DNA from 3 places in the Variovorax arabinosiphilus genome. Region 2 is predicted to be linked to each of the others. Evidence: predicted binding sites of a transcription regulator. Region 2 holds the regulator's gene; each other region holds the start of a gene.
The links. Region 2 encodes FNR, which switches genes on or off when oxygen is low (the NO sensors DNR and NnrR bind a similar motif). Its sites were predicted from a motif close to TTGATNNNNATCAA; they were not measured.
Positions count from the first base shown of each region.

Region 1: a site for FNR is predicted at 3,018-3,031, ahead of QTH86_RS22975 (oxygen-binding di-iron domain-containing protein). Genes of this name have one in related genera too.
Region 3: a site for FNR is predicted at 7,369-7,382, ahead of ubiM (5-demethoxyubiquinol-8 5-hydroxylase UbiM). Genes of this name have one in related genera too.

Region 1 is NZ_JASZYB010000004.1:64,705-74,467, forward strand. It holds gene ylqF (ribosome biogenesis GTPase YlqF) at 1-923, opposite strand, end outside; gene QTH86_RS22970 (OmpA family protein) at 1,041-2,012, opposite strand; gene QTH86_RS22975 (oxygen-binding di-iron domain-containing protein) at 2,146-2,955, opposite strand; gene QTH86_RS22980 (CBS domain-containing protein) at 3,142-3,573, shown strand; gene QTH86_RS22985 (D-amino acid aminotransferase) at 3,574-4,437, opposite strand; gene QTH86_RS22990 (hypothetical protein) at 4,600-6,786, shown strand; gene QTH86_RS22995 (SDR family NAD(P)-dependent oxidoreductase) at 6,783-7,700, opposite strand; gene QTH86_RS23000 (response regulator) at 7,781-8,167, opposite strand; gene gshA (glutamate--cysteine ligase) at 8,321-9,763, opposite strand, start outside.
Region 2 is NZ_JASZYB010000001.1:1,130,250-1,140,012, forward strand. It holds gene hemN (oxygen-independent coproporphyrinogen III oxidase) at 1-1,176, opposite strand, end outside; gene fnr (fumarate/nitrate reduction transcriptional regulator Fnr) at 1,413-2,129, shown strand; gene QTH86_RS05475 (Kelch repeat-containing protein) at 2,244-3,584, shown strand; gene QTH86_RS05480 (hypothetical protein) at 3,612-3,869, opposite strand; gene QTH86_RS05485 (FixH family protein) at 3,879-4,169, opposite strand; gene ccoG (cytochrome c oxidase accessory protein CcoG) at 4,188-5,642, opposite strand; gene ccoP (cytochrome-c oxidase, cbb3-type subunit III) at 5,668-6,585, opposite strand; gene QTH86_RS05500 (cbb3-type cytochrome oxidase subunit 3) at 6,596-6,733, opposite strand; gene ccoO (cytochrome-c oxidase, cbb3-type subunit II) at 6,755-7,381, opposite strand; gene ccoN (cytochrome-c oxidase, cbb3-type subunit I) at 7,395-8,828, opposite strand; gene ccoS (cbb3-type cytochrome oxidase assembly protein CcoS) at 8,895-9,032, opposite strand; gene QTH86_RS05520 (heavy metal translocating P-type ATPase) at 9,032-9,763, opposite strand, start outside.
Region 3 is NZ_JASZYB010000002.1:291,768-301,530, reverse strand. It holds gene QTH86_RS15270 (ROK family protein) at 225-1,394, shown strand; gene QTH86_RS15265 (sugar ABC transporter ATP-binding protein) at 1,391-2,908, shown strand; gene QTH86_RS15260 (ABC transporter permease) at 2,889-3,896, shown strand; gene QTH86_RS15255 (substrate-binding domain-containing protein) at 3,939-4,901, shown strand; gene QTH86_RS15250 (Gfo/Idh/MocA family protein) at 4,942-6,069, shown strand; gene ubiM (5-demethoxyubiquinol-8 5-hydroxylase UbiM) at 6,050-7,312, opposite strand; gene hpxZ (oxalurate catabolism protein HpxZ) at 7,530-7,919, opposite strand; gene QTH86_RS15235 (ABC transporter permease) at 7,924-8,694, opposite strand; gene QTH86_RS15230 (ABC transporter ATP-binding protein) at 8,691-9,533, opposite strand; gene QTH86_RS15225 (ABC transporter substrate-binding protein) at 9,533-9,763, opposite strand, start outside.

The sequences.
Region 1 (9,763 bases), on a different contig from region 2:
TTGCCCTTGCCGCTGCGCGCCTCCTTCTTGGCGCGTCGTTCGGCATCGAGCTGCTCGCCCTCCGCGAGCCAGGCCGCGAATTCCTCCGGCGTCTCAAGCGTGATGCGACCGAGGCTGCCGTCGCGGAAGGCATGCATCACGATCTCCGCCGCCTTCTGCAGATTGACACGGCCCTTGCCCAGCAACGCACCGCGCTTGCGACCGATCGCGTCGAGCAGTTCTTCGTCCTGCATGTCCGCGACCGTTGCCGCATCGAGGTCGAGCTTGAAGCGCGCCGCGAGCCCCTTGGCATAGTGCCGCTTGACATAGTCGAGCAGTTCCAGCGCGACTTCCTCGTCGTCGAAGGCATTGCGCCCCACCGCACCGCTCGCCGCCAGGTTGTAGCCGCTCTTGGCCACGATGATGCGCGGCCACAGCATACCGGGCGTGTCCCACAGGTAGAAGTCGTCGGCCAGCGTGATGCGCTGCTCGAGCTTGGTGATGCCGGCCTCGTCGCCGGTCTTGGCCTTGCGCCCGCCCGCCAGCGTGTTGATCAGCGTCGACTTGCCCACGTTCGGGATGCCGCAGATCAGCACCCGCATCGGCTTGGCCATGCCGCCGCGGTTGGGCGCCAGCGCGTGGCAGGCTTCGACCAGTTGCCGGGCCGGCGTCGTCTGGCTGGCGTCCAGGCCGATGGCGCGCGTGTCGGGCAGCGCGTTGTAGTGCGCCAGCCATTGCTGGGTGCGTTCGGGGTCGGCCAGGTCCTGCTTGTTGAGCACCTTCAGGCCGGGTTTGTGGCCGGTGAGCTCGGCCAGCATCGGGTTCGCACTGGAAGCGGGCAACCGGGCGTCGAGCAGCTCGATCACCACGTCGATGTCCTTGATGCGCTCGCCGATGGCCTTCTTGGTCAGGTGCATGTGACCGGGGAACCACTGGATCGCCATCGGTGTATCTCTTTCTATCGTTCGTCCGGAAGGGACTGCATTGTGCGGGACGCTTGCGGCGGCCCCCAAAACGACGAAAAGGGACCGAAGCCCCCTGTCGCGTACGGCGGGGTCGCCCTACTTTCGGATCGTCACCTCGACACGCCGCGATTCGGCGTTGGTGTCGCCCGTGCCGGTGATGTCGGCCGGCTTCTCGAGCACGATGCTCGATGCGGGCACACCGGCGGCCTCGAGGGCGCCCGACACGGCCTGCGCGCGCTGCTGCGACATGGCGACATTGGCCGTCGCGCTGCCGGTCGGGTCGCTGTAGCCCGACACCACCGCCTTGGCCTCGGCGTGGGTGCGCAGGTAATCGACCAGCGCCTGGGCGCGCGCGGCGAACTCCGGCGAAATCTCGGCCTTGCCGCTGTCGAAGTACACCTTGAGCGACGGCTGTCCATCGATCAACGAGGCGAGCGCACCGGCGCCCGCCGGAATGGCCTCGACCGTCGTCGGTTGCGCGGCACCCGAGACGGCCGGCACCACCACCGGCGCGGGCGGCGCGACATCGGTTGCGGGTTGTTGGCAGCGCGTGACGTAGAACAGGATGGCCAGCAGCAGCACGAGCCATGGCAGCCACGTCAGAAGCCCGCCGCGACGCGCAGGGCGTGTGCGGGGTGACGCCTGGGCGCCGAGGCTGGGCCCACCGGCCTGCATCGACTCGATCTCGCCCGGCGTGAACGCGCGCCAGCGGCCCCCGACGGCCAGGCGCCGCATGATCACCGGCGCGGCGAGCGCGACGGCGCTGGCGACGGTCGCCGAGTCGAGGCCGAGCCGCCCCGCAAAGCGCGCCAGGAGTCCATCCGGCCCGCCCAGCACGGTGTCGACCTGCGTCGCGCTGAGGACGGGCGCCGACGTCGCACCGGAGGGCGGCGTCAGCCAGCCCTGCACGACATCGCCGAAACCGCGCTGCGTGAAGCGCTCGGCAAAGCCCTCCAGGCCGTCGGTGTCGGGGTCGGCCATGGTGCCGAGCAGCATCTGCACGAGTTCGCCGGCCTTGGGGCCGAGCGCGAAGCGTTCGGCGATATCCCGGCTGAGTTCATCAAACATGTTGTTTCTCCCTGAGTGAAGCCGCGGTCGAAGCGCCGCCGGCGGCGCGGACCATAGCCCACGCCGCCGTGCAGCGAAACCGGGCATCGCGCAAAGAACCGCAAAGGCGGGAATTGCGCACGCCAACTGGCGTTCAGGCCATGTCGGTGCGGTGGATGCGCGGGTCGATCAGCGCCTGCGGCACCAGGTAGGCCCGGTCGTCGAACAGGTCGATGCCGCACATCAGCGACTCGACCCAGTCGAAGAAGTCCGAGATGGCCGCCCGCCCCTCGATGGGCGCGCCGTGCTGCGGCACGAGCATCGCGATGTCGAGCGTGCGCGCCATGCGCGCCCACAGCCGCAGGATCTTGTTCGACACCATGTAGCGGCGATGGAAGGCTTCCATGCGCGGGATGTGCGGCGCCAGGTCGCGCACGGGGGTCCGGGCCTCGCGGCCGCTGGTCATCGACACGCCGAGGTCGCCGGTGAAGAGGATGCGGCTGACCGGATCGTAGAAGTGGAAGTTGCCCTCGGCGTGCAGGAAGTGCGCCGGCAGCAGCCACAGCTCGCTGTCGCCCAGGGGCAGCCGGCCGCCGAGGTCGGGCACGCCGATGATCCGCTCCTCGGTCTTGCCGACCTTGGTGAAGTGCGGCACGAAACGCTCCCACACGCGCGAGATCACGAGCTGTGCGCGGGTCGAGGTCAGCCAGCGGTCGAGCGAGGCGATGATGTCCGGATCGGCATGCGAGGCGACGATGTACGACAGCTTGTGCGGGCTGAAGTGGCGCGTCATGCCGAGGTACAGCTCGTTGAAGGCGAGGTTGCCGCCCGGATCGATGACCGCACCGGTGCCGTGGTCGACGATGAGGAACTGGTTCGCCTGCACCGCCTGGCCATCCGCGCCGACCAGGTCGGTGAACATCAGGCAGGCATGCTGCGGGTCGCGGTAGAGCTCGATCGGCACGGGCAGGTCTGGAAGGTCGGAGGAAAGAGGCCCGACTGTAGAGAGCCCGGCGGTGTCGGCGGTTGATGGGGATCAAGGGCACAGAAGCCGTTCACCCATTTGTCTACCTAGCCACGGAGCCCGAGCCGCCCCTATGATGAATCCGATGCACCCGCGCATCGTTCCCCCACTGTCCGGAGAAAGCTCATGAAACCCGTGTCCGCCCTGCTCGCCCAACGACGAAATGCCGGCCTCTGGCACACCACCCCCGACGCCACGGTCTTCGACGCACTGCATGTGCTGGCCAAGCACGAAGTCGGCGCGCTGGTGGTGATGGAAGGCGACCGGCTCGCGGGCGTTTTCTCCGAACGCGACTACACGCGCAAGGTGGCCCTGCTGGGCAAGAACTCGAAAGCGATGCAGGTGGCAGAGATCATGACCGCCCATGTCATCACCGTGACGCCGAACACCCCCACCCACGACTGCATGGCGCTCATGAGCCAGAAACGCATTCGTCACTTGCCGGTGGTCGACAACGGCAAGGTGGTCGGCATGCTGTCGATCCGCGACCTGATGGACGACATCATTGCCGATCACGAGAAGACGATCGAGCAACTGACAACTTACATCCAGAGTTGATCAGATCGATTGCGTGTTCTTCGCACGCTGGTACGCGGCGTGCAGCCGCGCGAAGACCGGGCCGGGCGTGCCGCTGCCGATGGGCCGGCCATCGAGCAGCGTCACCGGCATGATTTCCTTGCTGGCCGAACTGAGCAGCAGCTCGTCGGCGGCGCGGACTTCCGCCTCGGCGATCGGGCGCAGGTCGTAGGGAATGCCTTCGGCCTCGCACAGCTCCCGGATCAGGTCGTAGCGAATGCCTTCGAGCACGTGCTCGCTCTTGGGCGCACCGAACAGCGCGCCGCCCTGCACCACCCACACGTTCGACGACGAGGCCTCGGTCAGCAGCCCGTCGCGGAACAGGATCGTCTCGACCGCCCCGACGTCGGCCGAGATCTGGCGCGCCAGCACATTGCCCAGCAGCGAGGTGCTCTTGATGTCGGCACGCTCCCAGCGGAAGTCTCGCGAGGTGACGCAGGCCACGCCCTTGGCGAGCAGCGCTGCCGATGGCGGCTTCATGGCGTTGGTCATCATGAAGACCGTGGGCACGACGTCCTCAGGCATCACGTGGTCGCGCGGCGCCACGCCGCGGCTGACCTGGATGTAGAGCATCTGGTCGTCGGCGGGATGCTCGGCGACGAGGCGGCGTGCCCGCTCGAGCCAGCCGGCTTCGTCGAACGGATTGACGATGCGCACGCTGCCCAGGCTTCGGTTCAAGCGCGCCATGTGCTGCGCGAAACGGAAGAACCTGCGCCCGTACACGGGCACGACCTCATAGATGCCGTCGCCGAAGATGAAGCCGCGGTCGAGCACGGAAATCTTGGCCTCGGCCAGCGGCGTGTAGTCGCCGTTGAGGTAGCAAAGGGAGTCGGGAAGAGCCTGCATGCGGAAACCGAAAGGAGATGAAGCCCGCCATTCTCCCCGCAGTGCACTCGCGATGCCCGCTCGACCGTCGCGCACCCGCTTTTGGCCGGACGGCCTACGCGCGCGCCCGGCGAGCTGCGAAAGACTCGACCTCCCATTCCTTCCGAAGAAAGTTCTAGCTCGATGTCTGTTGCAGCCCATGCATGGCAGTTCTTCCGCGCTGGCGGCGTGGACCAGGTGCTCATTCGAAACGGCGCGGACCTCGCCCACCTCGGCGAACTCGACCAGAAACTGTGGGTCGCGCTGGCCTGCCCCACCCGCGGCACGGAACTCGACCCGCGCACGCTCGACCTGATCGACACCGACCGCGATGGCCGCATCCGGCCCCCGGAACTCATCGCGGCCTGCGCCTGGGCCTGCCGGCATCTCGCGGACCCTGACCTGCTGCTGCAGGGCGGCGACAGCCTGCCGCTGTCGGCGATCACCTCGGGCGACGGCAGCGAGACCCCGCTGGTCGACGAGGCGCGCCGCATCCTGCAACTGCGCGGCAAGGAAGGCGCCGACACGCTGACCCTGGCCGACGTGACCGACCGCAGCGACCTGCTGGCCGCGATGCGTTTCAACGGCGACGGCGTGATCCCGCCGGAAAGTGCGGACGACGAGGCGGTGCGAAGCCTGATCCGGCAGATCATGAAGGCGCACGGCCACACGAAGGACCGCGCGGGCGTCGACGGCCTTCACCGCCAGCAGGCCGAGGCCTTCTTCGCCGAAGCCCATGCGCTGCACGACTGGCAGGCCGGCGCCGGCAGCGATGCCGCGTCCGACGCCGCGACGCTGGCGGCGGCCCAGGCCGTGGGCGCCGTGCGGGAGAAGGTCGACGACTTCTTCGCGCGCTGCCGCGTGGCCGCCTACGACCCGCGGTCGATCGCGGCACTGAACCCGTCCAAGGAAACCTACGAAGCACTGGCCGCGCAAGGCAGCCTCGCGCTCGGCACCGAGAGCATCGCGCAACTGCCGCTGGCGCCGATCGCGCCGGGCCGCACGCTGCCGCTGCGCCAGGGCGTGAATCCGGCCTGGGCCGACGCGCTGGCGGCGCTCCATCGCGACGCCGTCCTGCCCATGCTGGCGCGCGCCGCGGGTACCGCCGACGTGCTCGCCGAAGACGACTGGCACGCATTGCAGGCGCGCGTGGCCTCGTGTCGGCGATGGCTCGCGGCCAAGCCGAGCACGAAGCTCGGCGCGCTGTCGGCGGCCCAGGTGCAGGAAGCGCTCGCGTTGCAGGGCGCGGTGATGGGGCTGATCGACGAGGACGAGCGGGTCGAGCCGCACAACGCGCGCATCGCCGACCTCGAGAAGCTGCTGCGCTTCAAGCGCGACCTGCTCACGCTGGTGAACAACTTCGTGGCCTTCAAGGACTTCTACCGGCGCGAGGGTGCGATCTTCCAGGCCGGCCGGCTCTACCTCGACGGCCGCAGCTGCGACCTCAGCGTGGCGGTGGCCGACGCGGCCCGCCACGCACCGCTGGCCGGCCTGGCCAAGGCCTACCTCGCCTACTGCCTGTGCACGCGCCAGGGCAAGACGATGACGGTGGTGTCGGCCTTCACCGCGGGCGACACCGACTTCCTCTTCGTCGGCCGCAACGGCGTGTTCTACGACCGCCAGGGCCAGGACTGGGACGCCACCATCACCAAGGTGATCGAGAACCCGACCAGCGTGGCCCAGGCCTTCCTCTCGCCCTACAAGAAGTTCCTGCGGCTCATCGAGGAGCAGGTCGCCAAGCGGGCGGCCGCCAGCGACAGCCTCGCGCAGGGATCGCTCGGCACCCTCGCCAGCACGCTCACGACCGCGGACAAGGCCGCCGCCCCCGGGGCGAAATCTGCCCCGCCCGTGAAGCTGCCCGGCCGGGTCGACGTCGGCACCGTGGCGGCGATCGGCGTGGCCCTGGGCAGCATCAGCGCCGTGCTGGTGGCGGTGTTCAGCAAGTTCGTCGACCTGGGCGTGTGGATCCCGATCGCGATCCTCGGCATCGTCATGGCCATCTCCGGGCCGAGCATGCTGATCGCCTGGCTGAAGCTGCGCCAGCGCAGCCTGGGGCCGATCCTGGATGCCAGCGGCTGGGCCATCAACGGCCGGATGCGGGTGAACGTGCGGCTGGGCGGCTCGCTGTCGCAGGCTGCGCGGCTGCCGGCGCATGCGCATCGGGCGTTGCGCGACCCCTTCGCGGAGACGCACGGCACGGCCACGCTCGTCGCCGGGCTGGTCGTCGTGACAGCCTTCGCCGTGCTGGCGTGGCGCATGGGGTGGATCGATGCGCACTTGCCAGCCGCCTGGCAGCGCACGCCGCCGGCCGTCACGGCGCCGGCGGCCTAGCGTCCCGCGGCCTGGGTCGCCTTGGCGATCTCGACGGTGCCCTGGGCGGCGCCGCTCTGCGGCACCTGCTCGCCCTGGCGGTCGGTGACCTCGGCCAGGCGTGCGGCGAGCTGCTCGGGCGCGTCCGCGCCCAAGCCGACAAACACGCCCTGCGTCAGGGTGACATGCGCGGCCTCGAAACCACCCGCACCGGCGCAGAGAATGGTGCGGTTCGGTGCGTCCTGCGAGGCCAGCACGAGCATGGCCGGCACCACCGCCTCGGGCTTAAGGGCATCGAGCACGGCCTGCGGCATCAGGTCCTCGGTCATGCGGGTGGCGGCCGTGGGCGCCAGGCAATTGACGCGGATGTCGTGCTTGGCGCCTTCCAGGCTCAGCGTCTGCATCAGGCCGACCAGCGCCATCTTGGCCGCGCCGTAGTTGCTCTGGCCGAAGTTGCCGTACAGGCCCGACGACGAGGTGGTCATCACGATGCGGCCGTATTTCTGCTCGGTCATGACCGGCCAGACCGCCTTGGTGCAGTGCACCGCGCCCATCAGGTGAACGTCCATCACGAGCCGGAAGTCCGCCAGCTCCATCTTGGCGAAGCTCTTGTCGCGCAGGATGCCGGCGTTGTTGACCAGCACGTCCACGCGGCCCCAGGTGTCGATGGCCTGCTGCACCATGGCCTGCACCGCGGCAAAGTCGGTGACCGACGCGCCGTTGGCGATCGCCTCGCCGCCGGCCGCACGGATTTCGGCGACGACGGCTTCGGCCGCGCCCACCGAACCGCCCGATCCGTCGCGTGCGCCGCCCAGATCGTTCACCACCACCCGGGCACCCCGTGCCGCAAGGGCCAGGGCGTGCTGGCGGCCCAACCCACCGCCTGCGCCGGTGACGATGGCGACACGGCCCTTGAAGTCGATCGATGCATTCATCTCGTTGAAATTCGTGGTTGCGAGGGCTGCGGTTGTACCGCAGCGGCGCTGCCACGCCGGGAACGCGCGAGACAGCCCGGCTACCGATGCGCGTGTTCGAAATAGTCGAGCAGCTGGTCGATCTCGGCGGACTTGTCGAAGAAGGCATCCGCGCCCAGTGCCCGGGAGCGTTCGCGCATGTCGGCCGTGGCGTAGTTGCTCAGCACGACCACCTTCTGGTGCGATGCGCGGTTGCGGCACGCATCGACCACGCCGAAGCCATTGCCCTCCTGGAGGAACAGGTCGACGATGGCCATGTCCCATTCGTCGCGATGGCCGTCCAGCCACTTCACGGCCTCCTGCTCGCCGCTGGCATGCGCCACGACCGTGGTGTCGGCCACGTCCTCCAGGAAACCGACGAGGTTCTCGCGGATCACGGGGTTGTCTTCGACCAGGTAGGTCTTGTAGGGCTTGGTGGAACGGATCACGGCGAACGATGTGGCTGGTGTGCTTGCTTGAAAGCCATCATCCGCACCGCTCGACGCCCGGCAGTGAGCCATGCCGGCCAATCGAGGTAGGCGAGCACCTACTGGGTGCGTGCGCCGGGGCGCGCCCGGCCTGATGCGCGCCCCCGATCGCCCTCAGACCGGGACCGGGCTGCGTGCCCGCACGCCGAGGCCCAGGCGGGCCGGCGACACGTACTGCTGGCGGTAGATCTCGAAGGGCATGGTGTCGGCCGCTTCGATGGCCTTCTGCGCCTCGATCGAATCGGCGCTGGCCTGGACAAAACGTGCGTGGTCCTCCGCAGCGAAGGGCCGCAGCAGCAGCGCCTGGCGGGTCGACTCGGAACGCGCCCGCACGAAACCGGTGAACGAATCGCCGTGGTCGGCCGCCATCGCGGCCAGCACGCGGGCAGACGGCAGGCTGTGCGGATCGCGCAGGCCGGTGACGGCCGCGTCGAGCGATTGCGTGTAGTCGGAACCGCCATGCGCCGCATCGAGCGCCTGGGCGATCGGCCGGCATTGGGCGACCAGGTCGGCGCCCCATTCGGTCAATGCGATCTCCTGGCCGCCGCGCAGCAGCTGCAGGCCGGGCTCGCGCCCGCGCGCCGCCGTCAGGTGCTGGTTGTGGGCCAGCTCGGCGATCTCCTGCGGCGTGTCGTCCGGGCTGTCGCTGAGCAGGCAGTGCAGCAGGAAGACGTCGAGGAAGCGGATGGTCTGCGCCGTGATGCCGACCGGCACGAAGGGGTCGAGATCCATCAGGCGCACCTCGACGTATTCCACGCCGCGCTCGCGCAGCGCATGCAGCGGGCGCTCGCCGGGGTAGATCACGCGCTTGGGGCGGATGGTGCCGTAGAACTCGTTCTCGATCTGCAGCAGCGTGGTGCCCAGCTGGTTGTAGTCGCCGCCGGGGTTCCGGATGCCGATGCTCTCGTACGCGGGCCAGGGGCGGGTCAGTGCGTCCTGCAGCGATGCGCCATAGCCTTCGAGGCTGTTGTAGCTGACCTGCAGCGACGACTGCGCCTCGCTCTGGTAGCCCAGGCGACCCATGCGCAGCGACGTGCCGAAGGGCATGTGCATGCTGCCCTCGCCGATCGGACGCAGCTCGTGCGGCCGGCCGGCCACGAAGCTCGAGCACAGCGCCGGCGACGCACCGAAGAGGTACAGCAGCAGGAAGGCGTGCCGGCGGAAGTTGCGGATCAGCGCGAAGTACTGTTCGCTCGACACCTCGGGCAACGACCAGTTGTAGTGGATGCCCGAAATGGTCTGCATGCGCCGGCCGTAGCGGTGGCTCAGCCCCATGCGGTAGACGCTCTTGGCGCGGCCCACGTTCGAGCTGCCGTAGCGGCCGATCGGGATCGTCTCGTCGGTCGGCAGGCCGCAGGGCATGCTCGACACCCACAGGCGCTCGTCGCCCAGCTCGTTCAGCACGCGGTAGGTGAACTGGTGCACCTGGGTCAATTCGTCGAGCGCGGCTTCGACGCCGCTGTGCACGCCGGTGATCAGCTCCAGCTGCGATTCGCTGAAGTCCGTGGTGATGTGGGGATGCGTGAGCGCCGAGCCCAGCGCCGCCGGGTGCGGCGT
Region 2 (9,763 bases):
GTGGGCCAGCGCGATCGACTCGAAGTTCACCTGCCCCTGGCACATCAGCGCCATGATCACCGAGCGCCGCAGCACGTCGTCGCGCGACAGCGCCAGGCCGCGCACCACCGGCAGGCGACCCTGGTCGAGCAGGTCGTAGTACTCCTCCAGCGTCTTCGCGTTCTGGTTGTAGGTGGCGCCGACGCGGCCGATGGCCGACACGCCCAGCGCCACCAGGTCGCAGTCGGGCTGCGTGCTGTAGCCCTGGAAGTTGCGGTGCAACCGGCCCTGGCGCTTGGCGATGGCGAGCGCGTCGGTCGGCAGTGCGAAGTGGTCCATGCCGATGTAGACGTAGCCGGCCGCGGTGAGTGCGGCGATCGAGCGCGACAGCATGTCGACCTTGGTCGCCGCGTCGGGCAGCTCGGCGGCCTCGATGCGGCGCTGCGGCTTGAAGCGCTCCGGCAGGTGGGCATAGGCATAGAGTGCGATGCGGTCGGGCCGCAGTTCGCAGATCTGCGCCAGCGTGCGGTCGAAGGACGAGGCGGTCTGCTTCGGCAGGCCGTAGATCAGGTCGACGTTGACCGACGCGAAGCCCAGGCGCCGCGCCGCCGCCATCAGGTCGAACACCTGCGCCGCAGGCTGGATGCGGTGCACCGCCTTCTGCACGGCGGGGTCGAAGTCCTGCACGCCGAAGCTCAGGCGGTTGAAGCCCATCGCCGCCAGCTTCTCAAGCCGGCCCTCGTCGATGGTGCGCGGATCGATCTCGATCGAATACTCGCCGTCGGGCGCCAGCACGAAGGCGCTGCGCAGGATGTCCATGAGGCGGCCGAGACCGGCGTCGTCCAGGAAGGTCGGCGTACCGCCCCCCAGGTGCAGCTGACTTACCAGCGCGCCACGCCCGAGTTGCGCCACCTGCAGGTCGACCTCGCGCGCCAGGTAGCGCAGGTAGTCGTCGGCGCGCTCGTGGTGCTTGGTCACGATCTTGTTGCAGGCGCAGAAGTAGCACAGTGACGCGCAGAACGGCACGTGCACATAGAGCGACAGCGGCAGCGCCCGGGCGCTGGAGCCCGTGCGGCGCTGGCGCAGCGCCTGCGCGTAGTCGTCGCTGCCGAAGGCCTCGACGAAGCGGTCCGCCGTCGGATATGAGGTATAGCGCGGGCCGGAGACGTCGAAGCGCTTGAGGGTCGCGGGCGTCATGGCGGGCGCGGCGGGTGCGGCAGACGGGGGAACCAACTGCAGCCGGCTCGGCGCGGCGGATTCGGTAAGGATGGTGGATGGCATGGTGGTGGGGCGCGGAGGGCTCGTCAACTGTGCCGCCAACGGGGCCCTTCTTCATTGACGCCCGTCAAGCCTGCGCACCCGCCGCTCGCGAACAATTCCCTCAAACCACCGACGTGCCAGCACCGCCCTCCTCGCCTGCCGGCCCGCAGCCCATGACCCCCGAAACCATCAAAGTCGCCTGTTCCAACTGCAACCTGCGCGAGCTGTGCATGCCGGTCGGCCTGCAGCCCGCCGACCTCCGGCGCATCGACGAGATCGTCGCCACGCGCCGCAAGGTGAAGCGGCGCGAAACGCTGTTCCACAACGGCGAGCGTTTCACCTCGCTCTACGCCATCCGCACCGGCGTCTTCAAGACCCGCGTGACCTCGGAGGACGGCCGCGACCAGGTCACCGGCTTCCAGATGGCCGGCGAGATCATCGGGCTGGACGGCATCGTGAACGACCACCACACCTGCGACGCGGTGGCGCTGGAAGACGCGGAGGTCTGCGTGATGCCCTTCGACCGCATCGAGGAACTCTCGCGCGAGGTGACGGCCCTGCAGCGGCATGTGCACCAGATCATGAGCCGCGAGATCGTGCGCGAGCACGGCGTGATGCTGTTGCTGGGCAGCATGCGGGCCGAGGAGCGCCTCGCCGCCTTCCTGCTGAACCTGGTGCAGCGCCTGCATGCGCGTGGCTTCTCGCAATCGGAGCTGGTGCTGCGCATGACGCGCGAGGAGATCGGCAGCTACCTCGGCCTCAAGCTCGAGACGGTGAGCCGCACGCTGTCGAAGTTCGTCGAGGATGGCATCGTCGCGGTGCAGCAGCGCCATGTGCGCATCGTCGACGCCGACAAGCTGCGCCGGCTGGTCAACGCTCCGGCGTGTTGAAGCCGCGCATCGCCGCGCCGGCGTTGCGTCGATTCGCAACATAAAGTAACCTCTCGCCGCTTTATCTTTGCAGGGCTTTGAGCAAGCCCAACAAACAAGTCACGAGGGGGGAACATGCGGCGTTGGAAATCTGCGTTTGTGTTTGCTGCGTTCATCGCAGCCTGTGTGGTGGGATGTGGCGGCGGTGGGGGCGGCGGTGGAGGTGGCGGAAGCAGTGATCCAGACGGCGCGGGCAGCAATCCGGTCGCCCCCGTCAACGCCGCGGGCGCCTGGCTCACGTTCTCTCCGTCGAAGTTGGATGTGACGATGCTGCCCGGCACATCGACGCCGTTTTCCATCGAAGCGACGTCGAGCAGGACCATCGCAGAGCCCATCAACCTTGCAATCATCGATTCGAAAGGCGTCATCACCGCCACTTCGGGGAGCGTGACATCTCTTTCCGCGTTGAAGTACCTGGCGGCCATGAGCACGAACCCCGCCTTGGCGCCCGGCGTACACACCGGCAGCTTCGAGGTACGCGTGTGCTACGACGCCCCGCTCACCTGCGCCCGCCCTGTCGACGGATCTCCCTGGCAGGTGCCCTATGCGATCACCGTGGTCGATCCCGCCGCTCTGAGTTACCAGCGCTGGGAAGCCGCGCAGACCACCCCCGGCTTTCTCGACAACTTCGCGTTGAGCTACATCGGCAGCACACCCGTGGTGGTGACAGCCGGCTTCTACACCGGCGTCATGGAGACCTGGGTCACCGCCGATCTGGGCAGCACCTGGGCCAACAGAGCGCCAGCGACCAACCCCTCGCCGCTCGCGGCGGGCTTTGCGCTGGCGAGTGACGGCGTGGGTCTTTACCTGGCGGGAGGCCAGTCCGTTGCCACGTACGGCAAACTGCAGCCGCAATACCTGAGCCAGGTCTGGAAATTCGACGGCACAAACTGGCAGCAGAGAACAGCAGCAGCCCCGTTCACAGGCCGCCGCAACCATGTGATGGCCAAAGTGGGCGGCGCGCTCTATGTGACGGGTGGCCGCAACGCGAGCGGCACGTTCCGCGACCTGTGGACATCGTTGGACGACGGCATCAACTGGACCAAGGTCGCGGACACCTTGCCCACCGCGATCGGCACTCCATCGTGCGCGCTGAATTGGCAAGGCTCCCTGCTGGTCGTCGGTGATGCCGTGGCGACCTCAGGCGATGGTGTGAATTGGGTGGTGCATGGTGGCTATCCGACGGGCTTTCCGAAGGGGAGCACTCAATGCGCCGTGCTCAATGGTCGCTTGTTCATCAATGCCAACAACTACAACTTCTACGCCGTGTCGTCCGCAGACCTAGAGAGCTGGAAGCTTGAGCGCCCGATGGGCTCGGCCTTCAGCATGCCCGGCATGGTGGCCATCAGTGGCCGCCTGCTCATCACGTCCGGTGGCGGCTCATCGCAACGCACGACGTACCGCACCGTCCCCTGAAGCTCGACAGGCCGCAAGGCCGCGATGTCAGGCTCCATCCCCCGGCGTGTTGACCTCGCGGCGCGACATCGCGAGCAGCGCGGTCAGCGCGCTCGAGCCCATCGCCAAGATCCAGAAGACGAAGAAGCTCGCGGTGTAGAGCCCCTGGCGCGACAGCGGCAACGGTTCGCCGCGCCAGTGCACGTCGCTCGGGTCGACCATGGCGAACACCAGCATCTCGACCACGCAGGCCAGCAGGAACGACGGCCAGAGAATCCAGGCCAGGCGGCGGATGCGGCGTTTCATCGCGGGGGCTCAGCGCTTGGGCAGCGGCACGTCGTCGCTCGGCGTGGCGGCATGGTTGCGGCCGGTCTGCGCGGGCAGCAGCCTCTTGTCGGCCAGCGTCTTGTTGATCTCGATGCCCTGGCGGTAGTAGTCCTCCGACACCACCGGGTCGGGCGTGCGGATGGCCAGCCACAGCGTGGCGAATCCGGCGACCACGACGATCGCCGGGCCGGCGATCACCATCCAGACGAGCGGGAACGTCCACCACGGAGCAGCCGTGTTGTCGGTGACGTCGGGTGGCTTCGATGCAAGGGCATTCATGGGGTTGTCTCCTGAATTTCAACGCGGAACAAGAAAGATGGCCTTCTCCGACACGTGGGCGCCGCCATCGGCTGCCCGCACGTCGAAATACACGGGGTGCGAGCCCGAGGGCGCGGCGCCGTACGGCAGCTGCAGGCGCACCGCGACCCAGCGCGACTCGGCCGGCTGCACCTCGACCGAATCGCCGGCGGCGACCGTGAGGCCTTCGAGCCCGCTGGCCGCAATGGCATAGCGCTGCGGCCGTTCCGTCGCGTTCATGATCTGCAGGCGGTACACGTTCTCCAGCATGCCGCCCTCGACGATGCGCGCGAGCGAGGCGCGGTCGCGCACCACGTCGACCTTCAGCGGCGTGCGCACCACCAGGCTCGCGAGCAGGCCGATGCACAGCGCCGCCAGCACACCCGTGTAGACGAGCACGCGCGGACGGAACACGCGCGCCGCCACCTGGCGCGCCGACCAGCGCGCGGCCAGGCCGTTCTGCGTGGCATAGCGGATCAGGCCGCGCGGGTAGTCCATCTTGTCCATCACGGTGTTGCAGGCGTCCACGCACAGGCCGCAGCCGATGCACTCGTACTGCAGGCCGTCGCGGATGTCGATGCCGGTCGGACACACCTGCACGCACAGGGTGCAGTCGATGCAGTCGCCCAGGCCGTTGCGCTCGTGCTGCTTGCCGCGGGCGCCGCGCGGTTCGCCGCGGGCCGCGTCGTAGCTGACGATGAGCGTATCGCGGTCGAACATCGCGCTCTGGAAGCGCGCGTACGGGCACATGTACTTGCAGACCTGCTCGCGCATGAAGCCGGCGTTGCCGTAGGTGGCGAAGCCGTAGAAGAAGGCCCAGAACACCTCCCACGAGCCCATCTGCGTCTGCAGGAAGGCCATGCCGAGTTCACGGATGGGCGTGAAGTAGCCCACGAAGGTGAAGCCGGTCCACATCGCGATGCCCAGCCACACCACGTGCTTGAAGGTCTTCTTGACGCCCTTCTCCATCGACAGCGTGCCCTTGTCCAGCCGTATGCGCGCGCTGCGGGCACCTTCGATCTTTTCCTCGACCCACATGAAGATCTCGGTGTAGACGGTCTGCGGGCAGGCGTAGCCGCACCACAGGCGGCCCGCCACGGCGGTGAAGAGGAAGAGCGACAGGGCCGAGACGACGAGCAGCCCCGTCAGATAGATCAGGTCCTGCGGGTACAGCACCAGCCCGAAGATGTAGAAGCGCCGCGCGGCCAGGTCGAACAGCACCATCTGGCGTTCGCCCCAATCCAGCCACGGCAGCCCGTAGAACACGATCTGCGTGATGAACACCATGGCCCAGCGCCAGCGCGCGAACACGCCCTGGATGCTGCGCGCATAGATCTTCTTGTGCGCTTCGTAGAGACCGACGCTCTCGCCCGCTGCCGGGGCGATGGGAATCACCTTGCGCGGCGTGGCGGATGCCGGTGCGGGCGCAGGCGCGGGTCGTGGGGATGCGGACATGCGTGCAGACGATGGACGACCGCGCTCAGCGCGATGCCGTCTGCGGGTTGTTCGACAGGCCCCAGACGTACGAGGCCAGCACGTGGATCTGCGCCTCGGTCAGCCGCTCCTGCTGCGCCGGCATCTGGTTGGTCTTGCCGGTATTGATGATCGAGATGATCGCGTCCTGCCCGTAGCCGTGCAGCCAGATGCGGTCCGACAGATTGGGCGCACCCAGTGCGGGGGTGCCGCCGCCGGTCATGCCGTGGCAGGCCGCGCAGGCGGTGAACTTGGCTTTCCCCAGTCCGGCGCGCACCGAGTCGTGCGGGCTGCCCGACAGGCTCAGCACGTAGTTGGCGACGTTCTTGACGTCGTCCGGCGTGCCCACGGCCGCCGCCATCGGCGGCATCACGCCGATGCGGCCGAGCGTGATGGACTCCTGGATCTTGGCAGGGTCGCCGCCATGCAGCCAGTCGCCGTCGGTCAGGTTCGGAAAGCCCTTGCTGCCGCGCGCGTCGGAGCCATGGCACTGGGCGCAGTTGTTCAGGAACAGCCGCTCGCCGATCGCCATGGCCTGCGGGTCGCGCGCCATCTCGGGCGTGGGCATGGCAGCGTACTTGGCATACACCGGCGCGAGTTCGGCATTGGCCTTGGCGATCTCCTTGTCGTATTCGCCGGCCGTGCTCCAGCCGAGCTGGCCCTGCATGCTGCCCAGACCCGGATAGGCCACGAGGTAACCGAGCCCGAACACGATGGTCAGCACGAACAGGCCCACCCACCAGCGCGGCAGGGGGTTGTTCATCTCGCGGAGGTCCTCGTCCCAGACGTGGCCGGTGGTGTTGTCGCCGCCCGCCGGCGCGCGGGCCCGGTTGGTGATCCACAACAGGAATGCGCAGGCTGCGATGCTGGCCAGCGAGATGACGGTGACGTAGTGCGACCAGAAGCCGCTGATGAAATCGCTCATGATGTTCGCTTCAGTCTTGTTCGAAGGGCAACTGCGCGGCTTCGTCGAAGCCCCGGCGGTTGCGGCCGGCGAAGGCCCAGACCAGGATGCCGATGAAGGTGACGAAGGAAACCAGCGTCGCCGCGATGCGCAGCGTGGTGATGTCGATGTTCATGGTTCTCTCCTTCGCTTACTTGAGCGCCAGGCCCAGCGACTGCAGGTACGCCACCAAGGCGTCCATCTCGGTCTTGCCGGCCACGGCTTCCTTGGCGCCGGCGATCTGCTCGTCGGTGTAGGGCACGCCCACGCGCCGCAGCGCCGTCATGTGGGTGCCGACGCTGGCCGCGTCGGCCAGCGACTTGTCCAGCCAGCTGTAGGCCGGCATGTTCGACTCGGGCACCAGGTCGCGCGGGTTGTTCAGGTGGATGCGGTGCCACTCGTCGCTGTACTTGCCGCCCACGCGGTGCAGGTCGGGCCCGGTGCGCTTGCTGCCCCACTGGAAGGGGTGGTCGTAGACGAACTCGCCCGCCACCGAGTAGTGGCCATAGCGCAGCGTCTCGGCACGGAAGGGCCGGATCATCTGCGAGTGGCAGTTGTAGCAACCCTCGCGGGTGTAGATGTCGCGACCGACCAGCTGCAGCGGCTCGAGCGGCTTCACGCCGGTCACGGCCTCGGTGGTCGACTTCTGGAAGAACAGCGGCACGATCTCCACCAGGCCGCCGACGGCGATCACCAGCAGGATCAGCACGATCATCAGGAAGTTGTTGGTCTCGATCTTCTCGTGCGAGAAGCCGGTCTTGGGTGCGTTGGAACTCATGGTGTTGTTCTCTTCAGGCGTGGACCAGTGCGGGAATCGGTGCGCGCACCGAGCGGCCGGCCACCACCGTCATGGCGACGTTCCAGGCCATGACCAGCATGCCGCCCAGGTACAGCAGGCCGCCGAGCAGGCGCACCACGTAGTACGGGTAGGTGGCCTTCACGCCTTCGACGAAGGTGTAGGTGAGCGTGCCGTCGGGGTTGATGGCGCGCCACATCAGGCCCTGCATCACACCGGCGATCCACATCGCGGCGATGTAGAGCACGATGCCGATCGTCGCCATCCAAAAATGCACCTCGATCGCCTTGATGCTGTGCATCTCGGTGCGGCCCCACAGGCGCGGGATCAGGTAGTAGAGCGAACCCATCGTGATGAAGCCGACCCAGCCGAGCGCCCCGGAGTGGACATGGCCGACGGTCCAGTCGGTGTAATGCGACAGCGCGTTCACCGTCTTGATGGACATCATCGGTCCCTCGAAGGTCGACATGCCGTAGAAGGACAGCGCGACGATCAGGAAACGGATGATCGGGTCGGTGCGCAGCTTGTGCCAGGCGCCCGACAGCGTCATCACGCCGTTGATCATCCCGCCCCAGCTGGGGGCTAGCAGGATCAGCGAGAACACCATGCCGATGGATTGCGTCCAGTCGGGCAGCGCGGTGTAGTGCAGGTGATGCGGGCCGGCCCACATGTACGTGAAGATCAGCGCCCAGAAGTGGACGATGGACAGGCGGTACGAGTACACCGGCCGGCCGGCCTGCTTGGGGATGTAGTAGTACATCATCCCGAGGAAACCGGCGGTGAGGAAGAAGCCCACCGCGTTGTGGCCGTACCACCACTGCACCATCGCGTCCTGCACGCCGGCGTAGGCCGAATAGCTCTTCATCCAGCCGGCCGGAATGGCCGCGCTGTTGACGATGTGCAGCAGTGCCACCGCGATGATGAAGGAGCCGTAGAACCAGTTGGCCACGTAGATGTGGCGCACCTTGCGGATGGCGAGGGTGCCGAAGAACACGATCGCGTAGGCGACCCACACGGCCGTGATCAGGATGTCGATCGGCCATTCGAGCTCGGCGTATTCCTTGCCGCTGGTGTAGCCCAGCGGAAGGCTGACAACAGCGCCCACGATGACCAGTTGCCAGCCCCAGAACACGAAGGACGCGAGCGCCGGCGCGAACAGCCGGACCTGGCAGGTGCGCTGCACCACGTGGAAGCTGGTGGCCATCAGCGCGCAGCCGCCGAAGGCGAAGATCACGGCGTTGGTGTGCAGCGGGCGCAGCCGCCCGTAGCTGAGCCAGGAGATGCCGAGGTTGAGTTCGGGCCAGGCGAGCTGCGACGCGATGATCACGCCGACCAGCATGCCGACCACGCCCCAGACCACGGACATGATGGCGAACTGGCGGACAGCGGTGTCGCTGTAAACCGCTGCGGGAGGGTTGGGAACTTGCATCGTCGGGCCTTTTCTATGAGACCCGGTCAGTGTCTTGGTGAGACACGTCCTACGGATTGATACAGATCAATCACCGCCCAGAATGCGCTCGCCTTCGCGGTCGACGTCGTCGAATTGCCCACGGTCCACGGCCCACCACAGGCCCCCGAGGATCAGCAGCACCAGCACGACCGAGAACGGGATGAGCAGGAAGAGGATGTCCATCAGGCGCCCTTCCCCGTCGCCGGCATCGCGGCCGTTGCCATCGGCCGCGCGAGCCGCGCCGCGTTGAGCACCACCACCAGCGAGCTGCCTGCCATGCCCAGCCCCGCGAGCCATGCCGGCAACCATCCAGCGAGTGCAAGCGGCACGCACAACGCGTTGTAGCCGGCCGCCCAGGCCAGGTTCTGCCGCACGATGCGCAGCGTGCGGCGCGCCTGCGCGATCGCCCCGGGGATGGCCGACAGCGCATCGCCCAGCACGATGAAGTCGGCCCGCGCCTGCGCCAGCGGCACCGCCTTGCCGAAGGCGAAGGAGGCGTGCGCCTGCGCCAGCACCGGGCCGTCGTTGAGGCCGTCGCCCACCATGGCGACCTTGCATCCCGCCGCCTGCAGCGCCTGCATGGCCGCAAGCTTGTCTTCGGGCGTGCAGCCACCGCGCGCGTCGCGAATGCCGGCCTGCTGCGCGATCTCGCGCGCCGCGGCGTCGCGGTCGCCCGAGAGCAACTGAACGCCGATGCCCTGCGCCTGCAGCGCGCCGACCGCGGCGGCCGCGTCCTCGCGCAGGTCTTCGGCCAGCACGAAGCTCGCGACCCAGCCGGCCTCGTCGGCCAGGTGGACCTGCGTGGCCTCGCACGCCAGGGGCGCCACATGGCAGAAGCCTGCCGTGCCCAGGCGCAAGCGGCGCGGCGCGGCACCGGCGAGGGGTTGGCGCCGCTGCAGCACCCCATCGAGGCC
Region 3 (9,763 bases), on a different contig from region 2:
GACGGTTCGCCGTCTGCGACGAAGCCGCCTCCGGGCGGCTTTTTCATTGGCGCGGTCGAAGCCGAAGAAATGCAAACGAAGTTTGGCCTGTAAATGGTCGAAGTTCAGCCTTGTCCGGCTGAAGCGGGCTCTCTAGTATCCGGCTTCCGCCTCGGCCATCCGATGCCGGCGCGAGAGACGGAGACAAACCCATGGAACGCTGGCGCGGCCTGACGGCCGACGAGATGCAGCTGCTCGAGACGACCTTTTGGTCGGCGGGCGGCTCGCGCCATGGCATGGCCGAGCAGCTCGGCTTCTCCAAGAGCAAGGCCAACGCGCTGATCGCCGGCCTGGTCGACCAGGGCCTGCTGGCCGAAGCCGGTTTGCAGCGCTCCTCGGGCGGCCGCCGCGCCGAGCACCTGCAACTCAATGGCACGCTCGGCGTGTTGGTGGGCATCGACATCGGCGCCACCAGCCTCGACCTCGCCGTGCTCGGCCCCGACCTGCGGCCGCTCGCCCAATGCGCCGAAGCGGCCGACGTGCTCCAGGGGCCCGGCGTCGTGCTGGCGCGGGTGCGGGTGCTGATGCGTGAGCTGCTGGCGCAGTGCGGGCTCGACGCGTCGAAGGTGATGGGCATCGGCATCGGCGTGCCTGGGCCGGTGAACTTCCAGATCGGCCAGCTCGTGAACCCGCCGCTGATGCCGGCCTGGGACGGCTTCTCGATCCGCGAGGCGCTGCGCGAAGACTATGCGGCGCCCGTTTTCGTCGACAACGACGTCAACCTGATGGCGCTGGGCGAGCTCTGGCGCCTCAAGCGCACCTTGAGCAACTTCCTCGTCATCAAGGTCGGCACCGGCATCGGCTGCGGCATCGTCTGCCATGGCGAGGTGTACCGTGGCGCGGCCGGTTCGGCCGGCGACGTGGGCCACATCTGCGTCGACCAGGAAGGCCCGCGCTGCCACTGCGGCAACGTCGGCTGCGTGGAGGTGATGGCGGCCGGGCCCGCCATTGCGCGCATGGCGGTCGAGGCGGCGGAGGCGGGCGACAGCGCGATGCTCGCCGAGCGTCTGCGCACGCAGGGCCGGCTCGACGCGCTCGACGTGGCGCATGCCGGCCGCGCGGGCGACGCCGCGGCCAACGCCATCATCCAGCGCGCCGGCAACCTGCTGGGCCAGATGCTGGCGTCGGTGGTCAACTTCTTCAACCCGTCGCATGTGTTCATCGGCGGGGGCATCACGCACATCGGGCCGCTGTTCCTCGCGGCGGTGCGCCAGAGCGTGTACCAGCGCTCGCTGGCGCTGTCGACGCGGCACCTCGAGATCCAGTACACGCCGCTGGGCGCGCAGGCCGGCCTCATCGGCGCGGGCGTGCTGGCGATGCAGGAAACGCTGAAGGTGAAAGGGATCGCGCCATGAAGGGACTGGCCGTCGACTTCGACGCCATCGAGAAGGCCTTCGGCCCGGTGCAGGTGCTGCACGGCGTGAGCTTCTCGCTGGAACCTGGTCGGGTCTACGGCCTGCTCGGCGAGAACGGCGCGGGCAAGTCCACGCTGATGAAGATCCTCGCGGGCTACGAGCGGCCGAGCGGCGGCACGCTGCGCATCGACGGCGCGCCGCAGCAGTTCGCCAGTTCGCGCGACGCCGAGGCGCTGGGCATCGTGCTGATCCACCAGGAGTTCAACCTCGCCGAAGACCTGAGCGTGGCGCAGAACATCTTCCTCGGCCACGAGAAGAAGAAGGGCTGGCTGCTCGACGACGCGGCCATGGAACGCGAGGCCGCCGCCGCCCTGGCGCAGGTCGGCCTGGCCATCGATCCTGCTACCCGCGTCCGCCGGCTCATCGTCGCGGAAAAGCAGCTGGTCGAGATCGCCAAGGCCATCGCGCGCCGCGCTCGCCTGCTGATCATGGACGAGCCCACCGCCACGCTCACGCCGGGCGAAACCGAACGCCTGTTCGGTCTGATCGCCCAGCTGCGTGCCGAAGGCGTGACCATCGTCTACATCTCGCACAAGCTCGACGAAGTCGAGCGCGTGACCGACGACGTGATCGTGATGCGCGACGGCCGCTTCGTCATGCGCTCGCCCACGGCCGAGATCACCCGCCACGAGATGGCGAACCGGATGGTCGGCCGCGAGCTGACCGACCTCTACCCGCCGCGCGACATCGTCGTGCGCGCCGCCGCACCCGCCATGAAGGTGCACGACTTCAACGTGCCCGGCTGGGCGCAGGGCGCGAGCTTCGAGGTGCGGCCGGGCGAGATCCTGGGCTTCGCCGGCCTCGTCGGCGCGGGCCGCACCGAGTTGTTCGAAGGCCTGATGGGCTTGCGTCCCGCCAGCGGCCAGGTCGAGATGCTCGGCCGCGCGGTGCCCGGCGGCAGGGGCTGGCGCAGCCCGCGCGATGCTGCGAAGCACGGCTTCTCTTATCTGAGCGAAGACCGCAAGGGCAAGGGGCTGCACGTGCACCTCGGCTTGCGCCAGAACCTCACGCTGATGGCGCTCGAACGCTACGCCACGCCGTGGCTCAAGCCCGACGCCGAGCGCGCCGCGCTGACCGAGGCGGTGAAGGACTACGGCATCCGCACCGGCAACCTCGACGCACGCGCCTCGTCGCTGTCGGGTGGCAACCAGCAGAAGCTCGCACTCGCCAAGGTGCTGCAGCCGCAACCGAAGGTGGTGGTGCTCGACGAGCCCACGCGCGGCGTCGACATCGGTGCCAAGCGCGACATCTATTTCCTGATCCAGCGACTCGCCCGCGAAGGGCTTGCCGTGATCGTCGTCTCGTCGGAGCTCATGGAACTGATCGGCCTGTGCCACCGCGTCGCGGTGATGCGCGCCGGCCGGCTGGTGACCACGCTCGACGCCGAGCACCTGACCGAAGAACAACTCATCGCCCATGCCACAGGAACCGCCCATGACCACGCCAACGCCTGAGGCCGCCACGCACCGCGCCGAGAACAAGCCCGGCTGGGCCGAGCGCCTGCACGGCATCGGCCCGGTCATCGGCCTGGTGCTGCTGTGCATCGCGGGCACGCTGCTCAACAGCGACTTCGCCACGGCCGACAACGCGATGAACGTGCTCACGCGCACGGCCTTCATCGGCATCATCGCGGTGGGGATGTGCTTCGTGATCATCTCGGGCGGCATCGACCTGTCGGTCGGTTCGATGGCCGCGCTCATCGCCGGCAGCGTGATCATGTTCATCAACTGGGCCGGGCCCGCCACCGGCTCGCCGCTGATGGCGGTGATGCTCGGCGCCACGCTCGCGGTGGTGCTGGGCGCGATGTTCGGGCTGGCGCACGGCCTGCTCATCACCAAGGGCCGCATCGAGCCCTTCATCGTGACGCTGGGCACGCTGGGCATCTTCCGCGCCTACCTCACGTACTTCGCCGACGGCGGCGCGCTCACGCTCGACAACGAGCTGTCGGACCTCTACGCGCCGGTCTACTACGCGAGCCTCGCAGGCATCCCGGTGCCGGTGTGGGTCTTCTTCATCGTCGCGGTGATCGGCGGCGTGATCCTCAATCGCACCGCCTACGGCCGCTACGTGCAGGCCATCGGCTCGAACGAACAGGTGGCGCGCTATGCGGCCGTCGATGTGGACCGCGTGAAGATCCTCACTTACGTGCTGCTCGGCGTGTGCGTGGGCATCGCGACGCTGCTGTACGTGCCGCGCCTCGGCTCGGCGTCGCCCACCACCGGCCTGCTGTGGGAGCTGGAAGCGATCGCGGCCGTGATCGTCGGCGGCACCGCGCTCAAGGGCGGCGCGGGCAGCATCACCGGCACGGTGATCGGCGCGATCCTGCTCTCGGTCATCAGCAACATCCTGAACCTCACCAGCATCATCAGCGTGTACCTGAATGCGGCGGTGCAGGGCTTCGTCATCATCATCGTCGCGTTCCTTCAACGCGGCCGACGCTGAGCTTTCCGTTCCGTTCCATCCAACCACAAGGAGACATTCCTCATGACACGCTTCACCCGCCGCATCGCGCTCACGGCCATCGCAGCCGCTTCCCTGACCAGCCTGCCCGCACTCGCCGCCGAGAAGGTCAACCTCGGCGTGTCGATTCCTGCGGCGACCCACAGCTTCATGGGCGGCATCAACTACTGGGCCAACCAGGCGAAGAAGGACCTGGAGAAGGAACACAAGGACCTGAAGATCACGATCAAGACCGCCAGCGGCGCGCCCGAGCAGGCCAACCAGCTGCAGGACTTCACGACCGTCACCAAGATCAATGCGCTCGTGATCTTCCCCTTCGAATCGGCCGCGCTGACCAAGCCCGTGGCGCAGGTGAAGGCCAAGGGCGCCTACGTGACGGTGGTCGACCGCGGCCTGACCGACACCAGCGCGCAGGACGCGTATGTCGCTGGCGACAACACCGCTTTCGGCAAGATCCCGGCCGAGTACATCGTGAAGAAGCTGGGCGGCAAGGGCAACGTGGTGGCACTGCGCGGCATCGCGACCACGCTCGACAACGAGCGCATGGACGCCTTCAACGCGGTGCTCAAGAACCACCCCGACGTGAAGCTGCTCGACGCCAAGTACGCCAACTGGAACCGCGACGACGCCTTCAAGGTCACGCAGGACTACCTCACGCGCTTCAAGAGCATCGACGCCATCTGGGCGGCCGACGACGACATGGCGGTGGGTGTGCTCAAGGCCATCGAGCAGGCCAAGCGTGACGACATCAAGATCGTGTTCGGCGGCGCCGGCGCCAAGGGCATGGTCAAGACCATCATGGACGGCAAGAACAAGATGATCGACGCCGACGTGAGCTACTCGCCCAAGTTCATCTACGACGCGATCAAGCTCACCGCCGAAGCGCGCCTGAAGGGCGAGAAGCTGCCGGCCACGACGATCATCCCGTCGGTGCTGATCACGAAGGACAACGCGAAAGACTTCTACTTCCCCAACTCGCCGTTCTGATGTGACTGCGGACAACGCTCCCCGCAAGCTGCGCTACGCCATGGTCGGCGGCGGCCGCGACGCCTTCATCGGCGCCGTGCACCGCCATGCCATCGCGCTCGACGGCCAGTGCGAGCTGGTGGCCGGCGCGCTGTCGTCGAGCGCGGAGAAGGCGCGCGCCTCGGGCCGCGACCTGTTCCTGGCCGACGACCGCAACCATGGCGACTGGCAGGCGCTGCTGGCCGACGAGCTGAAGCGGCCGGCGCACGAACGCATCGACTTCGTCGCCATCGTCACGCCGAACCATGTGCACTTCCCGGTGGCGCAGGCCTTCGTGGAGGCGGGCTTCCACGTCGTGTGCGACAAGCCGCTGGTGCACACGCGCGCCGAGGCCGATGCGCTGGTCGCCGCGGTGGCGGCGCAAGGCACGGTCTTCGGCGTGACCTACAACTACAGCGGTTATCCGATGGTGCGGCAGGCACGCGCGATGGTGCGGGCCGGCGAGATCGGCGAGGTGCGCAAGGTCATCGTCGAATACAGCCAGGGCTGGCTCGCCGCGCCGCTGGAAGCCAGCGGCAACAAGCAGGCCGGCTGGCGCACCGACCCCGCCAAGAGCGGGGCGGCCGGCGCCATCGGCGACATCGGCACGCATGCGGAGAACCTGATCGCGACCGTCACCGGCCTCGCCATCGAGCGCCTGTGCGCCGACCTCGGCGTGCTGGTGCCGGGCCGAGCGCTCGACGACGACGCCAACGTGCTGCTGCGCTTTTCCAACGGCGCGCGCGGCGTGCTGGTGGCGTCGCAGATCAACACCGGCCTCGAGAACGACCTGCGCCTGCGCGTGACCGGGACGCAGGGCACGCTCGACTGGCGGCAGGAGCAACCGAGCGAGCTGGTGCATTTCCCGGCCGACGGGTCCAAGCGCATCCTCACGCGCGGCGCACCCTGGCTGCATGAATCGGCACGGCGTGCCAGCCGACTGCCCAGCGGCCATCCCGAGGGCTTCATCGAGGCTTTCGCCAACGTCTACGCGGGCGTGGTGGCGGACATCCGGGCGCGGCGCGATGGCGTGCCGGCCGACCCGCTCGCGGCGGACTATCCGCGCGTGGAAGACGGCGCACGCGGCGTGCGGTTCATCGAGCGCACGGTCGCCTCGGCGGCCAGCCCCGCTAAGTGGACGGACTGGTAGGTGCCGCCAAGGCCGCGTCACCGAAGGGCCTGCGGCCCGTCAGCTGCCGGGTGATCGCGGCCTTGAGCGGGGGAAAGCGTTGCGCGCCTTCGAGCACCAGTTGCCGCAGCAACCGAAGCGGCGCGCGGTTGTCGGCATAGAGCTTCGCGACCGCATTGGTGCCGTGGTAGATCAGCCGGGTCTGCCGGCGGTGCGTGGCTTCGTAGGCGGCCAGCAACGAGGCGGCACCAATGTCCTGGCCCGCGCGATGCGCCTGCAGCACGAGTCCGGCCAGCGTGCCCACGCCCTGCAGACCGAGGTTGTAGCCGTGCGCCGTCACCGGGTGCATGCCCACCGCGGCATCGCCGACGAGCGCGCTGCGCATGCTCCGGAAGCGGTGCGCATAGGTCGCGACCAGCGGATAGGCATGGCGCTCGCCGGCCATCGCCATGCGGCCGAGCCTGTCGTGGAACTGGCGTTGGACCAGTGCGGTGAATGCGTCCGCGGGCAGCGCCATCAGTTGCGCCGCCGCGCCCGCATCGGCCGTCAGCACGACCGACGACGCATCGCCCGGCAGCGGCAGCACGGCCAGCGTGCGTTCGTAGCCGAAGCACTCGTGCGCCACCTCGCGGTGCGGCTGCGCATGGTGCATGCGGCAGACCACCATCGTGCGGCCGAAGTCGTGCAGGTCGGCACCGATGCCCAGCTGGCGGCGCGTGACCGAGAAGCGGCTGTCGGCCGCCACCAGCAGCCGGGCGCGCAGGCACTCGCCGGTGGGCGAGGGCAGGGCGTCGAAGAAGACCTCGGCGTGGGTCGGCAAGGGGCGCACCTGCGAGGCTTGCGCGTCGCAGACGATGCGCAGCGACGGCAGGGCGCTCGCCACCTCGAAGCTTGCACGCCGCAGCGCGTGGTTGGGCACGATCCATCCCAGCACGTCGGCATCGGTGCCGCCGCCGCGCCCCCCGCGCGCGTTGAAGTCCAGCAGGGCACGGGCGTGGCCACCGTCGTGCACCTGCGCTTCGCGGATGACGCCGATCTCGTGCGTGGCGAGCCGTGGCCAGATGCCGAGCTGCTTCAGCAGCGCGACGCTGTCGTGCGTGAGCGCGATCTCGCGGCCGTCGTCCTTCGGTGCCGACAGGGCGTGGCGCGCCTGCGAGTCGAGCACGATGACCGAAAGGCCGGCCTGCCCCAGTGAGATGGCCAGCGCCAGCCCGGCCGGGCCGGCACCGATGACGAGGACATCGCTGTCCAGGGGCTGTTGCATCGCGCGCCTCGAAGTGTTGACACTCCACAGTGTGCGGTGTGCCACCCATCCGTTCGTTGATGGTCGTCAACGTCGCGTGCACGCGCCGCCCGCTCAGAACGTGTGAAGGAACCGTCGCGAGCGCCCCGAGCTTGCGTCGAGGACCGGAGCCGCACTCGCGTGCGGTGAGGACCGCAGAGGCGAGATCGGGGCGCGCAGCAGGTTCATTCACACGTTCTCAAGTCATCAGGCTGACATGCGCCGACACCACCCGCCAGCCCTCGGGCAGGCGCACCCAGGTCTGGCTCTGGCGGCCGATGCGGTCGCTGCCGGCACGCTTGAACTCGATGTTGGTCACGGCCAGGTCCTGGCCATAGGTCGTGATGGCGGTGACGGTCACTTCGCGCTCGAGGTTCACCGCGGGGCGAGCCTGGCGGAAGGCGCGGATCGCGTCGTAGCCGTACAGGTTCTCGCCCGCGCCGTAGCGCAGCGTATGCGGCGAGTCGAAGAAGAGCTTGTCGAGCACGGCCACGTCGTTGGTGACCAGTGCCTCTTGGTACTCGGCGAAGGCGGCCGTCACTTCTTCGAGCACGGCGGGAAGGTTGATATCGGAGAGGGGAACGGTCACGGTCTTACTTTCCACCCCAATGCACGAAGCGACGCTCCGCCATCAGGAACACGAGGTTCATCACATAGCCGAGCAGGCCGGCCGCGAAGATCGAAGCGTACATGTCGGGCATGTCGAAGATGGTCTGCGCGTTCATGATGCGCTGGCCCAGCCCGTCGGTCGAGCCGATGAACATCTCGGCCACGATCACGATCACCAGCGCGATCGACACGCCCGAGCGCATGCCCACGAACACCTGCGGCATCGACTCCAGCAGGATCACGTCGGTCAGTACCCGCCAGCGCGGCGCGCCCATCACCTTGGCCGCGAGCTGGCGCTGCTTGCGGGCGCTCATCACGCCATAGGCCACGTTGAAGAGGATCGCCAGCGCCGCGCCGAAGGCCGCCACCGCGATCTTGGTGGCTTCGCCCACGCCGAACAGCACGAGGAAGAGAGGGAACATCGCCGAGGCCGGCGTCGACCGGAAGAAGTCGATGGCGAACTCGATCGACTGGTAGATCTTTTCGTTCGAGCCCAGCACGATGCCCAGCGGCACCGAGATCACCAGCGCCAGCCCGAAGGAGCTGAGCGTGCGCACGATGGTCTTGTAGAAGTCGCCCCACAGCGTGCCGTGCGCGATGCCGTTCCAGAAGGCGGCGAGCGCCTCCATCGGCGACGGCAGCAGCACCGGGTCGATGGCGCGCGTCGCATGCACGAAGGCCCACAGGGCGATCAGCACCGCCATGCCGACGAGCGGGCGCAGCCGGGCGGCGGTGCGTTCGGAGATCGCGCTCATGGCTTGCGCACCTCGCGCTGGAAGATCTCCAGCGCGCGGGTCTTGGTCGTGATGAAGGCGGGGCTGAGCGTGGTGTCGGCGGTGCGCGGGCGCGGCACGTCGAAGGGCAGGTTCTCGGCCACGCGCGTGGGCCGCTTGGTCAAGAGCAGCACTTCGTCGGCCAGCAGCACGGCCTCGTCGAGGTCGTGCGAGACCAGCATGGTGGTGGTCTGCCGCTCGGTCAGCACCTTCTGCAGGCGCTCGCGCAGGAACATCACCATCTCGTAGTCCAGCGCGGAAAAGGGTTCGTCGAGGAACAGCACCTCGGGGTCGACCACCAGCGCCCGCATGATCGACACCAGCTGCTGCTGGCCGCCGGACATCTGGTACGGGTAGCGGTTGAGGTCGAACTTCACCTCGAAGCTTTCCACCAGCCGGTCGAGCCGCGCCTGCCGCTCGCCCTTGGCGATGTCCAGGTACTGCAGCGGGTAGCGGATGTTGTCGATGGCGCGCATCCACGGGAACACCGCCTCGCGGTAGTTCTGGAAGACGTAGCCGATGCGCGTGTCGCGTGCCTCCTTGCCCTCGAACAGGATCTGCCCGGCGTCGTACGGCAGGATGCCCGAGATCATGTTGATCAGCGTGCTCTTGCCGCAGCCGTTGGGGCCGAACACCGAAACGATCTTGCCCTTCGGGATGTCGAGGTCGAAGTCGTCGTAGATGGTCGCATCCTGGAAGCGCTTGGTCAGGCCGCGGATGGTGATGTGCGTGCCCTCCGGGTACCAGCGGTGCGACTTCTCGCTGTCCGCGGCATCGGGCGAGGCGGCCCCGATGGGCAGGTTCGAATCCATCACGCGCATCAGAACGAACGGACCAACGTCTTGCCGTCGATCTTCTCCTTGACCACGCCCAGTTCGGTGCCGATGTCGAGAAACTTCTGGAAGTCGCCCACGTCCGCGGCGCTCATGTCCTTGACCATCACGATGCGTGGCAGCGGCACGGTGGCGGCCAGCTCCGGTGGCACCTTCATGCCCTGCACCAGGTAGCCGCGCGCGCTGCTGTCGGCCTGCGCTTCCTTCACGCCGCGCGC